Regions from separate parts of the Roseateles sp. P5_E8 genome, predicted to be linked through region 2. Evidence: predicted binding sites of a transcription regulator. Region 2 holds the regulator's gene; the other holds the start of a gene.

Region 1 (7,077 bases), on a different contig from region 2:
GTGCCCGGCCCAGCACGGCCACGGCCAGCTGGCCCGCACCCGCGCGCAGGTTGCTGTGGCCGCCCACCAGCGGCACGCCGTAGCGCTCGCAGGCGCTGCGCATGCCGGCCAGCAGTTGCTGCGCCACGTCGGCATCGCCAGCCCACAGCGCGTCCACCACGGCCACGGGCCGGCCGCCCATGGCGGCGATGTCGCTGAGGTTGACCATCACGCCGCTGTAGCCGGCGAACCAGGGTGTGGCGGTGACGAAGTCCTGCATCAGGCCTTCGATGGCGAGCAGCAGGTGACCGTCGCCGGTGGGGTCGGGCAGCACGGCGCAGTCGTCGCCGTTGGGCACGCTGGTGATGCCGGCGACGCCACTGAGCTGAGGCAGCACGGCCGCGATGTCGCGCTTGTGGCGGAAGCCGCGGCTGCTGCGCAGCGCGTCCGTGAGCTGGGCCAGGTGGGTCATCGCATCAGCCCTGCGTCAGCACGAAGCCGGCGTACGGCGTCGTGCAGGGCGGGTAGTGGGCCAGCGACGCGCGCATCAGCGCATGCGGCTTGCCATGCAGCTCAACCGTTTCCAGCGATTGCCAGTGCAGCCGCTCGAACAGTGGCACGTTCTGCCCCTGCACGTGGGCGAGGAACTCCTCGCAGCCGAGCGCATGTGCACTGGTGACGGCCAGGCGGATCAGGCTGGTGCCGAGGCGCTTGTGCTGGCGCCAGTCGGCCCGCACCGCCAGGCGCGAGCCCCACCAGACGCCGGGCGCGGCCTGGTGGATGCGCACCGTGCCGACCACCTCGTCGGCCTCGCCGGCCAGGCAGGTGACGGCGACAAGCGAGCGCGTGCTCGGCTCGCGGTCGATGGCGTCCGCATCGTCGCGCGCAAAGAGGCCCTGCTCGTCGCAAAACACCTGCCGGCGCAGCGCCAGCGCCTCGCGCGCCATCCACGGGTCGCTGGCCCACTGGATGCGGAACTCCTGCGGCGTGTACGACCGGTCGAGGTCGCACCAGGGCTGGTGGTGGAGGGCGTGGAGCTGCATGGTGTTCTCCTGGTTTAAGCCGCCAGCGGTGTCTCGTAGCGCGACAGCGTCGAGCAGGCGGCGCAACGCCCGCAGCCGGCCTTGATGTCGCCGGCGCGCAGGCCCGCGTCGGCCACCAGCCGGCCGAGGGGCTCCAGCACGCTGCGCATGAACTCGGCGGTGGGCGCCGGGCGGTCTTCCAGCGGCGTGCCGCTGATCGGCACGAAGGGCACGACGAAGGGATAGACGCCGAGCGCCAGCAGCCGCTCGCTGGTGGCCAGCAGCAGCTCGGCGCTGTCGCCCAGGCCGGCCAGCAGATAGGTGCTGACCTGGCCCCGGCCGAACACGTCGACCGCCGCGCCAAACGCGTCCCAGTAGCGCGCCATCGGCACTTCGGCCTTGCCGGGCAGGATCTGGCGGCGCAGGTCGTCGCCAATCACTTCCAGGTGCATGCCCAGCGTGTCGATGCCGGCGTCCCGCATGCGCCGGAACCATGCATCGGTGTCGGGCGGCTCGCACTGCGCCTGCAGCGGCAGGTCGACGGCGGCGCGGATGGCCTCGGCGCTGTCGCACAGCACCTTGGCGCCCCGGTCCGGCGTGGGCGGCGTGCCGGTCGTCATCACCATGTGCTTCACGTCGTCCAGCTCGACGGCGGCCTGAGCGACCTCGGCCAGCTGCGCCGGTGTCTTGTGCGCAATCGTGCGGCCCGCCGCGAGTGACTGCCCGATTGCGCAGAACTTGCAGGCCTTGCGCCGGCTCTCGTAGCGGATGCAGGTCTGCAGCACCGTCGTGGCGAGCACGTCGGCGCCGTGCAGCGTGGCGATCTGCGAGTAGGCGATGCCGTCCGCCGTGCTGCGCGCATAGAAGCGCGGCTGGCGCGGGAAGCTGACGCTGGCAATCGGGATGCTGCCCCGACGCAGCACGCTGCGGCCATCGGGCCCCGGCGCATCGGCGACAAAGGGCGAACTGAAGGCGGTGTGGGTGTGCACCGGCACCATCAGCGTCACGCCGTCGACCGTCACGGCCTTGTGGTCCGACGGGCCTGCGCCGCCTCGGCGGCTGGCGGCGCCCGCGCCGGGGTCCAGCAGCCGCAGGCCTTGCGACTGCAGCTCGGTCATCAAGGCGCGCGAGGCGTCGGGCAGCGCCAGGGCTTCAGTCATGGGGAACTCCTTCGGGCAAGGGGAGGGTGGCTTCTTGCGAGGCGGCGCCTGGCCAGGGCTGGGTGGTGCTGTTGGCGTCGCGCCGGATCACGAGGCTCAGCAGCTCGGGCCGCGCGTAGTGGCCGACCGAATCCATCATTCGCTTGCGCTTGGCGATCAGCGCCATGTCCAGGTCGGCGATGACAAGGCCTTCGCCTTCGGTCAGCGGCTCCGCTAGGTATTTGCCCTCGGGCGACACGATGGCCGTGTGGCAACCCCCGCGCAGCGCGCCCTGCAGCTTCTCGTCAGGGGTGATGGCCCGCACCTGCTCTTCGCGCAGCCAGCCGGTCGCGTTGACGACGAAGCAGCCCGCCTCCAGCGCGTGGTGGCGGATGGTCACGCCCATCTGGTCCGCAAAGATCTGGCCGACCAGCGAGCCGGGGAACTGCGCGCAGTGGATCTCTTCGTGCTGCGCCATCAGCGCGTAGCGGGCCAGCGGGTTGTAGTGCTCCCAGCAGGCCAGCGCGCCGACGCGGCCCACGCGCGTGGCCACCGTCGTCAGGCCGGCGCCATCGCCCTGGCCCCACACCATGCGCTCGTGGTACGTCGGCGTGATCTTGCGGCGCTTGAGCAGCAGGCGGCCGTCGGCGTCGAAGATGAGCTGCGTGTTGTAGAGGCTGCCGTGGTCGCGCTCGTTGACGCCCAGCACGATGACCATGCCGGCCTCGCGGGCGGCGGCCGAGACGGCGTCGGTCATCGGCCCCGGCACGGTCGGCGCGCGCTCCATCAGCAGCAGGTGGGCCGGGCCTTGCTGCACCGGCGGCTGCACGAAGGAGAAATAAGGGTAGTAGGGCAGCAGCGTCTCGGGGAAGACGATCAGCTCCACGCCCTTGCGGGAAGCCCCGCGCACGGTCTCCAGCACGCGAGCGAGCGAGCCGTCGGCGCTGTCCAGATCAGGGGAGATCTGGGCCGCCGCAGCCCTGACCGTCTTCGGCGCCGGCATCACAGCGTCCAGGTATCGATGATGACCGCGCCGGCCTTCTTGTGCAGCAGCACCACGTCCAGCACGTCCAGCGGGTTGATCGGGCGTATGCCTTCGATCAGCGCGCCTTCGCCGTGGCCGTACAGCGCCTGCAGCGCGAAGCGGCAGGCGTAGACCTTGCCGCCCTCGGCGATGAACTTGGTGATCTGCTCGTTGAAGTTCTGGTGGCCGGGGAAGGCCGCATCGCCCAGCTTGGGGAAGCCGCGCTTCACGCCCAGCGTGACGCCGGGGCCGTAGAGCAGGATGGAGGTGTCGAAGCCCTTGCGTTGCAGGCGCGTGGCCTGCAGCAGGTTGACGAAGCCGATGGAGCCTTCGAAGGCCACGGTGTGGAAGGTCACCAGCGCCTTCTCGCCGGGCTCGGCCTTGACGTCCTCGAACACCTTCTCTTCGTAGTCGACCAGGAAATCGCCCTTCTGGGCGGCGGGATGGGTGACCTTGGGCATGGAGAGTCCTCTTGGGGTTGCGGTGGAGCCCGGTGCCTGGTGGTGCCTGGGGCGCCGGACAAGCTCTTCATTGCGAATCACATGCCACGTGGCGCGGTGGGCGGGCGATCAACATGCGATCAAACGGGCGTCGTGCGGGCGTCACGCTCGGGCCGGCTGGCGGCCGCTCTGCCGCTGCTGCCGGCGGCGCGCACCGCAACGCGGCGGGGCCATGCAATCAATGCACCCGATCAATGGCCGGGCCGCACCTCGGATGCCCCGCTGCAACGGGGCAAACCCATCAAATCAGGCCGTGCGACAGGCACACTGGGCCATGCCCTTCACGCACTGGATCGCCCGCATCCGCAACAGCGGGCTGCCTGCGTACCAGCTCATCCCCGAGCTGATTGCCGAAGACCTGCAGCAGGGCCGGCTGGTGCCGCGCGAACGCCTGCCGCCGCTGCGCGCGCTGGCAAGCACGCTGCAGCTGAACTACACCACCGTCGTGCGCGGCTTTGCGCAGGCGCGCGAGCGCGGGCTGATCGCCTCACGCCCCGGCATGGGCTCGTATGTGCGCGGCTCCTTCATCGGCCTGCCGCTGCGCGCCGGCACCGGCGCCGAGATGACGATGAACATGCCGCCCGAGATCGAGGATCACCCCGCCATGCAGGCGCTGCAGCTCAGCGGCGCCGAGGCCGTGGCCCAGACGCCGCTGCACGACTTGATGCGCTACCAGGACTTCGGCGGCACCGCACATGAGCGCGAGCTGGCCGCCCATTGGCTGGCGCAGTGGGTGCCCGACGCGGCCGTCGAGCGCGTGCTGATCGCGCCGGGCATCCACGCGGTGCTGCTGGCCCTCGTGTCCCTGCTCGTCAAGCCAGGGCAGAGCCTGTGCGTGGAGAGCCTGGCCTACCCCGGCATGAAGGCGATTGCAGCGCAGCTGGGCACGCAACTGCTGCCGTTGGCGATGGACGAGCACGGCCTCATCCCCGAGGAGTTCGAAGCCGCCTGCAAGAGCACGCCGGTGGGCGCGCTCTACCTGTGCCCCAACCTGCACAACCCCACCACCGCGACGCTGCCCATCCAGCGCCGCGAGCAGATCGCCGACATCGCGCTGCGTTACAGCGTGCCCATCATCGAAGACGACGCCTACGGCATGCTGCCCGCCGCCACGCCGCCCGCGCTGGCCGACTTTGCCGGCGCCGTCACCTACTACGTCAGCGGCCTGTCCAAGTGGCTGGGCGCGGGCGTGCGCGTCGCCTATGTGTTGTCGCCGACGGTGGCGGCGCATCAGCGCCTGTCCGGCGCGCTGCGGGCGACGACCGTGATGGCGTCCCCATTCATCAACGCCATCGTCTCGCGCTGGCTGGAGCAGGGGCACGCCGCCCAGGTGCTGGCGGCCGTGCGGACGGAGTGCGGCTGGCGCAGCGCACTGATGCGCGAGCGCCTGGGCGCGTTCGGCGTGCGCACCCAACCCAACGGCTTCCATGGCTGGCTGCCGCTGCCGGAGGCCGTCGGCCCGGAGTCCTCTGCCAGTGCGATGGCAAACGCACTGCGCGAGCTGGGCATTGCCGCCGTGGCCGCCAGTGCCTTCTCCACCGACCGGCAACCGCCCGAAGGCCTGCGCCTGTGCCTGGGTGGCGGGCTCAACCGCGACGACTGCGGGCGGGCGCTGCAGGCGGTGGTGGGGGCGTTGGGCGAACGAAGGGCGACCTGAGGCACGCGACGGAAGCCCGAGGCGGGCAAGTGCGACGCCGTGAGCATCCTCGGCGCTCTCGCGCCGCACGGCCAGCATGCAGGTCGTTGCCGAGCGAGGTTTGGATCGACTATCGGCACCTGGCCCGGGTGGCGGGCCGCTGGTGCATCGTCAATGTGTTGTGGGAGATGCGGGGCTGAATGGCGCGCATTCGCCGGGGGTTCACGTCAGCGCGCCGGTACGATGTTGGCTCCCCTATAGGAGTCAAGCTCGATGAACTTTGGATACAACGGCCTTCTGGGCGTGCTCATTCTTGCCGGTGACATCTGGGCCATCATCAACATCTTCCAGAGCTCGGCCAGCAATGAGAAGAAGCTGCTTTGGATACTCGCGGTGGTGCTTCTGCCGGTCCTGGGCTTGATCTTGTGGTTCTTCCTCGGTCCGCGGGGCGGCAAGGCGTAGCGGGCAAGGGGCGAGGACTGAGAGGGTGATAGCTTTTCATCCACACCCGCCTTGCCCACCAAAACACCCTCGCCCGTCGTTGCAAATGCTCGCCATAGCCAGCTATGGCTGCGCTTTGCGCCTAGTTCGAGAGCGTTTTGACGCGCCTTTCGGGCATGTCTGAAAAACTCTCACCCTCTGAGTGCCAGGCGTTGTTACATGCGCATACGCGTTTCTTTGCATTCGGTCGGCGGCGCAGTTCAGGGCGCGTTGTGATCGCAGGGTTCATCCAGCGTGACGAACCCAGCGAACCCAACCGTTGAAGGCTTCCATGAACAAACTGCTCCTGACCCTGATTGCCAGCTTCTTTGCTTCCGTGGCCATTGCGCAGCCGGTCACGCCTGTCGCGGCATCCGCACCGGCCGTGGTCAAGGCCGAGGCCAAGGCTGACAAGAACACGGCGAAGGCCATGGCGTCGGAAGCCAAGGTCGATGCGAAGGCAGACGCAATGGCCACCAAGGCCGACATGAAGGCTGCAGACGTGAAGGTCGACGCCCAGGCGGACGCGAACAAGACCAAGGCCAAGGCGCATGCCAAGGTGGCCAAGGCCGATGACGCCGACAAGATGAAGGCGCAGGCGAAGGCCGAGAGCGTTGATGCCAAGGCCGATGGCAAGCAAGCCACCAAGGCTATCCGGGCCGATGCCAAGGCAGACAAGGCCAAGGTCGAAGCCCATGCCGACAAGGCCGAAGCCAAGAAGAACACCGAGACCGTGAAGGCCGAGGGCAAGGCCGACGTGAAGGCCGCGGTCGCCAAGTAAGCGATTCGCAATGAAGAAACAGACAGGTGCGCCTGTCTGTTTTTTTTCGTCTGCGCTCAGGCAGATTCAGGTTTGCCGCGCGCCTTGCGCCGTCGTCTGATCAAAGCCCGCACGCGCTTCGGGCGTTGCGCGGCAGAGCCCTCAACCAGCCCGCTTCGCCAGCATCGCTCGCGCCACGCGTGACACCGGCGGGCGGCCCAGCACGTGGGAGATGAAGGCGCCGGCGTGCAACTGCTTGTCCAGGTCAATGCCGGTTTCAATGCCGAGGCCGTTGAGCATGAATACCACGGCTGAAGTCGCACCGGCTGGCCATCCTTGTGGATGGGTCTGCAAGTTGTTCTACAGAACGATTCATCAGCGCACACCCCTGCCAAAAGCCACTTGCACCGCCGCGATTTGTTCAACTACATTTGTAGTACGACAACTGTAGAAGATAAGTCATGGACGAAGAAACCGGCAGTGGAGACGTGTCGCTGAGCGAGCTGCAGCTCAGCCTGATGCGCGTGTTGTGGGCGC
Region 2 (7,077 bases):
AACGCGCCGCCGCCGCTGACCGCCCCGCCGCCAGCCACCACGACAGCCAGCGCCGCCGTGGCCGCCGCCAGCGCTGCGGCCACCCTGCCGCCGGTGGTGACGGCACAGCCCAAGCCCGTCGCGCCCAAGGCCGAGGCCGCCGCCTCAGCTACCGCCCCGGCAGCCGCGGCGGGTGCCGACGCCTACATCTACTTCGTGCAGGCCGGCGCCTTCACCCGGCCCGAGGAGGCCGAAGCCCAGAAGGCCAAGCTGGCCATCCAGGGCTTCACGGCCAAGCTGATGGAGCGCGAACAAAACGGCCGCACTGTCTACCGCGTGCGCCTCGGGCCCGTTGATACCCGCGAGGCCGCCGAAGACCTCCAGCGCAAGATCGAGGGGGCCGGTTTCGAGGCCAATCTCGTTCGTGTACAACGCTGAACTCCAAGCCAAGGACACCTGACGTCATGAAGCGCCGCGATTTCTCCGCCCTGCTCGCCACCACGCCGCTCGCGGCTGCCGCCGGCTCCGCCTTTGCCCAGGGCGGTCCGATTGAAGGCCGCCAGTACACCGCACTGGACAGGCCCCTGGCCACGCCGCCAGGCAAGATCGAGGTGGTGGAGTTCTTCTGGTACGGCTGCCCGCACTGCTACGCCTTCGAGCCCCTGATCGAGGCCTGGTCCAGGCAATTGGCCGCCGACGTCACCTTCCGCAAGGTGCATGTGGCCTTCCGCGCCAACGTCAAGATCCACCAGCGCATGTTCTACACGCTGGAGAGCATGGGCAAGGAAGCCGCCACCCGCCCCGCCATCTTCAAGGCCATGCACGAGCAGGGCCAGGCGTTGGAAGACGCCAAGAGCCAGGCCAAGTTCCTCAGCGCCCTGGGCGTGGACCCGGTCAAGTACCAGGACGCCTACAACTCCTTCGGCGTGCAGACCAAGGCCACCCAGGCCGAGAAGCTGTCCGAGGCCTACAACATCGACGGCGTGCCCAGCATCGGCATCGGTGGCCGCTTCCTGACCTCGCCCAGCATGGCCGGCGTGGGCCAGCGCCTGCCCGAGCATGAGCTCGGCCAGCGCGCGCTGCAGTACGCCGACTTCCTGATCCAGCGAGTGCGGCGCAAGGCATGAAGCGTCGCCACGCCACTCTCGCTCTCGCCGCCACCAGCCTGGCGCCGGCTGCCTGGGCCCAGGGCGCGCCCGTCGAGGGCCGGCACTACGCCCGCCTGGCGCAGCGCCTGCCGGGCGCGCCGGGCAAGATCGAGGTCATCGAGTTCTTCTTTTACAAGTGCCCGCACTGCTTCGCCTTCGACCCGCTGCTGGAGGCCTGGGTGCACCAGCTGCCGGCGGATGTGAGCTTTCGCCGTGTGCCGGTGGGCCAGCAGGCCATGCTCAAGCTGCATGCGCGCACGTATTACGCGCTGGAGGCCATGGGCGCGCTGACGTCGGCGGTGCACGCTGGCATCTTCAATGCCTTCCACCGCCAGGGCGTGGATGCCAATGACGAGGCGGCCATCACCGCCCTGGTCGGCAAGCTGGGCGTGGACGCCGCCAAGTTCAAGGCGGCCTTCGCCTCCTTCGGCGTGCAGTCCAGGCTGGCGCAAGGGCAGAAGCTGGCCGAGCTGAGCGGCGCCGACCAGGTGCCCGCCCTCGTCATCGGCGGGCGTTTCCGCACCGGCCCCGGCATGGGCGCCAACGCCAACCAAAGCGAAACCGCCCTGGGCCAGCAGGCCCTAGCCGTCGCGGATTTCCTGATCAAGTTGTCACGAGAGAAAGGCTGAGGGCGGTATCGCGCCCATAGAATGGCCTGCAACTTCCGTGCCGCCATGTCTTCGCGACTCCTTCTCCTCCTCGCTGCGCTGACCGCCACTGCCGCCCTCGCAGAGAAGGGCGACCGCCTGAAGCCGATGGTCTTTACGCAGGACAAGCGGGGCATCGTAGACGGCGTCAACCAGCGCACAGAGCTGGAAGGCAACGTCATCATCACCCAAGGAAGCCTGATGCTGCGCGCCGAGAAGGTGGACGTGCGCGAAACTCGCGATGGCTACGTTCAGGCCTATGCGAGCGGCACCGCCGGCAAGCCGGTCAGCTTTCGCCAGGCGCGCGACGTCCCTGGCGAAGCCATCGAGGGTGTGGCCGATCAGCTCGAATACGACACCCGCACCGAGAACGTGCGCTTCATCGGCAACGCCAATGTGCGCAGCATGCGCGGCGCGGCGATTGCCAACGAGGTGACGGGCGCCGTCATCGTCTACAACAGCCGCACCGAGGTCTTCACGCTGGAAGGCGGCAGCGCCTCGCCCAACTCGAACGGCCGCACGCGCATCGTCATGATGCCGCGCCCGCAGCCGGCCGAGGACGCCGCCTCGGCGCCGCCGGCAGCCTTGCCACTGAAGCCGTCGACGACGCTGCAGCCAGGCAAGCCTTCGTGATGGGCGACGCGTCCGTCACGCTTGAATCCCCGGCCGCCGGCGTCCAGCCAACGGCCTGCGGCAGCCGCCTCGAAGCCGAGGGTCTGGCCAAGACCTATGGCGTGCGCAAGGTCGTCAAGAACGTCCATGTGCGAGTCGACTGCGGCGAGGTGGTCGGCCTGCTCGGCCCCAATGGCGCCGGCAAGACGACCAGCTTCTACATGATCGTCGGCCTCGTCCGCTCGGACGCCGGCATCATCCGCATCGACGGCGCCGAGGTGCAGCGCCTGCCCATCCACTCACGCGCCCGCCTGGGCCTGAGCTATCTGCCGCAGGAAGCGTCCATCTTCCGCAAGCTCACCGTCGCGCAGAACATCCGCGCCGTGCTGGAGCTGCAGCAGGACGCCAAGGGCCGGTCCCTGGGCAAGGCGCGCATCGACGAGCTGCTCAACGGCCTGCTGCACGACCTCTCCATCGACGGCCTGCGCGACAGCCCGGCGCCGGCCCTGTCGGGCGGCGAGCGCCGCCGCGTCGAGATCGCCCGCGCCCTGGCCACGCAACCGCGCTTCATCCTGCTGGACGAGCCCTTTGCCGGCGTCGACCCCATCGCCGTGCTGGAGATCCAGCGCATCATCGGTTTCCTGAAGAGCCGCGGCATCGGCGTGCTGATCACGGACCACAACGTCCGCGAGACGCTGGGCATCTGCGACCGCGCCTACATCATCAGCGAGGGCGCCGTGCTCGCCGAAGGCACGCCCGACGAGATCGTGGCCAACGCCGACGTGCGCAAGGTCTATCTCGGCGAAAACTTCCGCATGTAGAGATGGACAACCCCTCGCCCATCCTCGCGTCGCTGAACGCGAGCGCGTCTGGTCGGTCCCCCGAGGGGACGGCGATGCTTGCCGCATTGAGCGGCAAGCACATCGCCAGCGCGGGCCGGCTTGGGAGCGGCCCGGCGCTCGGCCCGCAAGGAACTCTGGGATGAAGCAGACCCTCCAGGTCCGCCTCAGTCAGCATCTCGCGCTGACGCCCCAGCTGCAGCAATCCATCCGGCTGCTGCAGCTGTCGACGCTGGAGCTGAACCAGGAAGTCGAGCAGATGCTGGCCACCAACCCGCTGCTGGACACCGAGGAGGAGTTCACCGTCAGCGCCCCCGAGCTGGCCTCGAACGCGCCGGCCGAGAGCGGCACCGAGGCTTCGGCCGGCGAGTCGGAAAGCGGCGACGCCCCCGAGCTGACCGCCGAGGAATTCGGCGGTACCGAGCGCGAGGACTGGGAGAACGGCACCGAGCGCGACGACTTCGACGGCATCCGCGAGCTGCCCAGCAACAGCTCCGGCGCCAGCGGCGACGACGACGGCGAGCGCGAGAGCCAGGAGTTCGCCGAAGCCACGCTGGCCGAGCATCTCACCCAGCAACTCGCCGGCCACCACCTCTCCCCCGAGGACCGCGCCGCGCTGCAGATCCTCATCGAGTCGCTCAACGAGGATGGTTATCTCGAAGACACGCTCGACGAGATCGCCGCCTCCCTGGCCGAGGACGAAGAGACGCGCGAGGAACTGCTGGACCACCTGCGCATCGCCCTGCGCCTGCTGCAAAGCCTGGACCCGGCCGGCATTGCCGCGCGCGACCTGTCCGAATGCCTGGTGCTGCAATTGCGCGCCTGCCCCAAGTGCCCCGCCCAGGTCGTCGCCATCCTGATCTGCAAGGGTCATTTGGAGCTGCTGGCCCGCCGCGACATGCGCCGCCTGATGGCCGAAACCGGCGCGGACGAACACATCCTGCGCGAGGCGCAGGGGCTCATCACCCGGCTCGAACCCAAGCCCGGCCGCCGCTTTGCGCGTGGCGCCGCTGCAGCCATCGTCCCCGACGTCATCGTGCGCAAGGTGGGCCGCGAATTCCGCGTCATGCTCAACCCCGAGGTGGCGCCCAAGCTGCGCATCAACGAGCTCTACGCCAACGCGCTGCGCGCCACGCGCGGCGGCATCAGCAACTCGCCGCTGGGCGGGCAGCTACAGGAGGCGCGCTGGTTCATCAAGAACATCCAGCAGCGCTTCGACACCATCCTGCGCGTCAGCCAGGCCATCGTCGAGCGCCAGCGCGGCTTCTTCACGCACGGCGAGCTGGCCATGAAGCCGCTGGTGCTGCGCGAGATCGCCGACGAACTGGGCCTGCACGAATCCACCATCTCGCGCGTGACGACGGCCAAGTACATGGCCACCAGCTGGGGCACCTTCGAGCTGAAGTATTTCTTCGGCTCGGGGCTGTCGACGGAAGCCGGCGGCGAGGCGTCCAGCACGGCGGTGCGCGCGCTCATCAAGCAGTTCGTCGCGGCCGAGGACATCAAGAAGCCGCTGTCCGACAGCGCGCTCGCGGCGATGCTGGAAGAGCAAGGCATCCAGTGCGCGCGGCGCACGGTGGCCAAATACCGCGAAGGAATGAAGATCGCGCCGGCGAATTTGAGGAAGGCGCTGTAGGCACTCTCATGCGATTCAGCCAAACCCTCGCCTTGCTGGTGTTCTGCATGCTGAGCAGTCAGACGAACGCTCACCAGGACAGGATTCTCTCGCTGGCTTCTGACGGCAGCATTCCGGAACTTCCGTCGCAGTACACGTTGACGCGCTTGAAGATGGAGTTCGCGGACAAAGAGTCCGGCAGGCCGACGAAAGTGACCTTCATCTCCGGCGGGAAGCAGACCGTCATTGAACGCTGTGTGCTCCAAACCCTGCCCGCAGACTCATGGAAGACGGTCTCGCTATCGGGCTCTTGGTATCACGAGCGGAGCACGCTGCCCCACTACGTCTCGATTCGGTTCAAGACGCCGGCTCAGTCACCGAGGCTGCCAGCGCCCGTTGGCATTTCATTTCTGTTCAGCCTGGAAGATGCGCGGCTTCTCCAGATTGAAGCCACCACCGCGACGTCGAACGAAAACGAGGTGCAGTCGCGAGCCATCGACCTCAAAGGCGGCTGCCCCCTCCCTGGTGCTGCACGTGGCAGCATCTCCAAGCTGAATTGACACCCGTAGCCCGGCCTCAATCCTTGGATGGCCCCGTCTCCGGCGCCAGCGGCTCGAACACGAAGCGCATGCCGCGCGCATAGCTTTCCGGCTTCGTGCCGCCGTGGCGCTCGCCGTCGATGATGCGGTTCTGGAACACCAGGCCGGGATGCTTCAACTCGGGCAGCAGGGCCTGATAGCGCTTGATGCCGGCCAGGTAGGCGGGCCACTCCCACTCGGCGCCGGTCACATAGAGACGTGCCTTGATGGGCTTGCCCGTTGCGGCATAGGCCTTGGCGAGGCCAATGAGCCAGTCGTTGTCGACGTTCACCGCCGGGCTGGCCGCGACATAGCCCTCGAACAGCGTCGGCCGCGTGTACATCGCGTACAGCGTGAACAGACCGCCGAGCGAGCTGCCGGCCAGCATGCGGTGGGCCGGGTCGCCGCGGTAGTCGCGCTCCACCAGCGGGATGATGTCGCGCTCCAGCGTGGCCAGGAACTTGTCGGCGTGGCCGGAGTCGCCCGGCTGCGGGAGCTTTACCGGCGACAAGTCGCCGATGCGCAGCTGGCCGTAGTCGAGGTTCTGGCCCGCATAGCCCAGGCCCACGATGATGAACTCGGGCACGACGCGATCAGCGACCTTGCTGTTGTAGGCGTTGATGTGGGTCGTGAAGTCCCAGTAGGCGTCGGTGACGTAGAGCACTGGGTAGCGCCGCGCGGGCTCCTTGGCGAAGGACGCGGGCAGGTGGATGTGCAGCTGGTAGCTCCGGCCATCCGCCGTCGGCGGCAGCACACGCAGCTGCGTGTTCGGGACGACATGCGGCGGATAGCCGGGCGCCGGGTCCGCCAGCACTTGCGGCGCGCTGGACAGGAGGGCCAGCGCGAGGGCGAACTGCTTCACGTCAGTCTTTCGACTTCCCCGTCTCCGGCGCCAGCGGCTCGAACACAAAGCGCATGCCGCGCGTGTAGCTCTCGGCCTTGGTGCCCCCATGCCGCTCGCCATCGATGGTGCGGTTTTGATAGACCAGCTCGGGGTGCTTCAACTCCGGCAGCAGCGCCTGGTAGCGCTTGATGCCGGCGAGGAACCCGGGCCATTCGTTCTCGGCGCCGGTGACATACAGCCGCGCCTTGATGGGCTTGCCCGTCGCGGCATAGGCCTTGGCCTGGCCGATGATCCAGTCGTTGCCGGCGACGACGGCCGGGCTGGCGGCGATATAGCCCTTGAAGAGATCGGGCTTGGCATACATCGCATGCAGCGTGAACAGCCCGCCGAGCGAGCTGCCGGCCAGGTAGCGCTGGGCCGGGTCGGCGCGGTACTCGCGCTCCAGCAGCGGGAAGATGTCCTTCTCCAGCGAGGCGATGAACTTGTCAGCGTTGCCGCTGCTGGAAGACAGGGGGTTCATACGCACCGGCGACAGCTCCCAGCCGCGCATTTCGCCGTAGTCGAGGTTGTCGCCGGCATAGCCCAGGCCCACCGTGATGAAGTCGGGCACGACCTTGTCGTAATTCAGGTTGTTGTACGAGGCCACGATGGTGGCGAAGTCCCAGTAACCATCGGTCACGTAGAGCACCGGGTAGCGGCGCTTGGGCTCCTTCGCAAATGACGCCGGCAGATGAATGTGCAGCTGATACGTGCGGCCATCGGCGTTCTTGGGCAGGGCGCGCAGCAGCGTGTTGGGGATGGTGTGCGCAGGGTAG

What was found. Region 2 encodes sigma-54, which starts transcription at its own class of promoters, with help from an activator protein. Its sites were predicted from a motif close to TGGCANGNAANCTGCTTT; they were not measured.
Region 1: ACXRVZ_RS07680 (MSMEG_0572/Sll0783 family nitrogen starvation response protein) is a predicted target of sigma-54. The motif match lies at 3,695-3,712, and genes of this name have one in related genera.

The regions. Positions count from the first base shown of each region.
Region 1 covers NZ_JBGCUM010000009.1:78,828-85,904, reverse strand. Annotated here, with positions in the region: gene ACXRVZ_RS07700 (sll0787 family AIR synthase-like protein) at 1-451, opposite strand, end outside; gene ACXRVZ_RS07695 (MSMEG_0567/Sll0786 family nitrogen starvation N-acetyltransferase) at 456-1,022, opposite strand; gene ACXRVZ_RS07690 (MSMEG_0568 family radical SAM protein) at 1,037-2,119, opposite strand; gene ACXRVZ_RS07685 (Nit6803 family nitrilase) at 2,154-3,143, opposite strand; gene ACXRVZ_RS07680 (MSMEG_0572/Sll0783 family nitrogen starvation response protein) at 3,143-3,625, opposite strand; gene ACXRVZ_RS07675 (aminotransferase-like domain-containing protein) at 3,918-5,321, shown strand; gene ACXRVZ_RS07670 (PLD nuclease N-terminal domain-containing protein) at 5,574-5,762, shown strand; gene ACXRVZ_RS07665 (hypothetical protein) at 6,073-6,561, shown strand; partial or broken gene ACXRVZ_RS07660 (hydroxymethylglutaryl-CoA lyase) at 6,703-6,861, opposite strand; gene ACXRVZ_RS07655 (BlaI/MecI/CopY family transcriptional regulator) at 7,002-7,077, shown strand, end outside.
Region 2 covers NZ_JBGCUM010000079.1:3,557-10,633, reverse strand. Annotated here, with positions in the region: gene ACXRVZ_RS25630 (SPOR domain-containing protein) at 1-417, shown strand, start outside; gene ACXRVZ_RS25625 (thiol:disulfide interchange protein DsbA/DsbL) at 444-1,106, shown strand; gene ACXRVZ_RS25620 (thiol:disulfide interchange protein DsbA/DsbL) at 1,103-1,756, shown strand; gene lptA (lipopolysaccharide transport periplasmic protein LptA) at 1,802-2,407, shown strand; gene lptB (LPS export ABC transporter ATP-binding protein) at 2,407-3,207, shown strand; gene ACXRVZ_RS25605 (RNA polymerase factor sigma-54) at 3,368-4,861, shown strand; gene ACXRVZ_RS25600 (hypothetical protein) at 4,870-5,400, shown strand; gene ACXRVZ_RS25595 (alpha/beta hydrolase) at 5,417-6,280, opposite strand; gene ACXRVZ_RS25590 (alpha/beta hydrolase) at 6,282-7,077, opposite strand, start outside.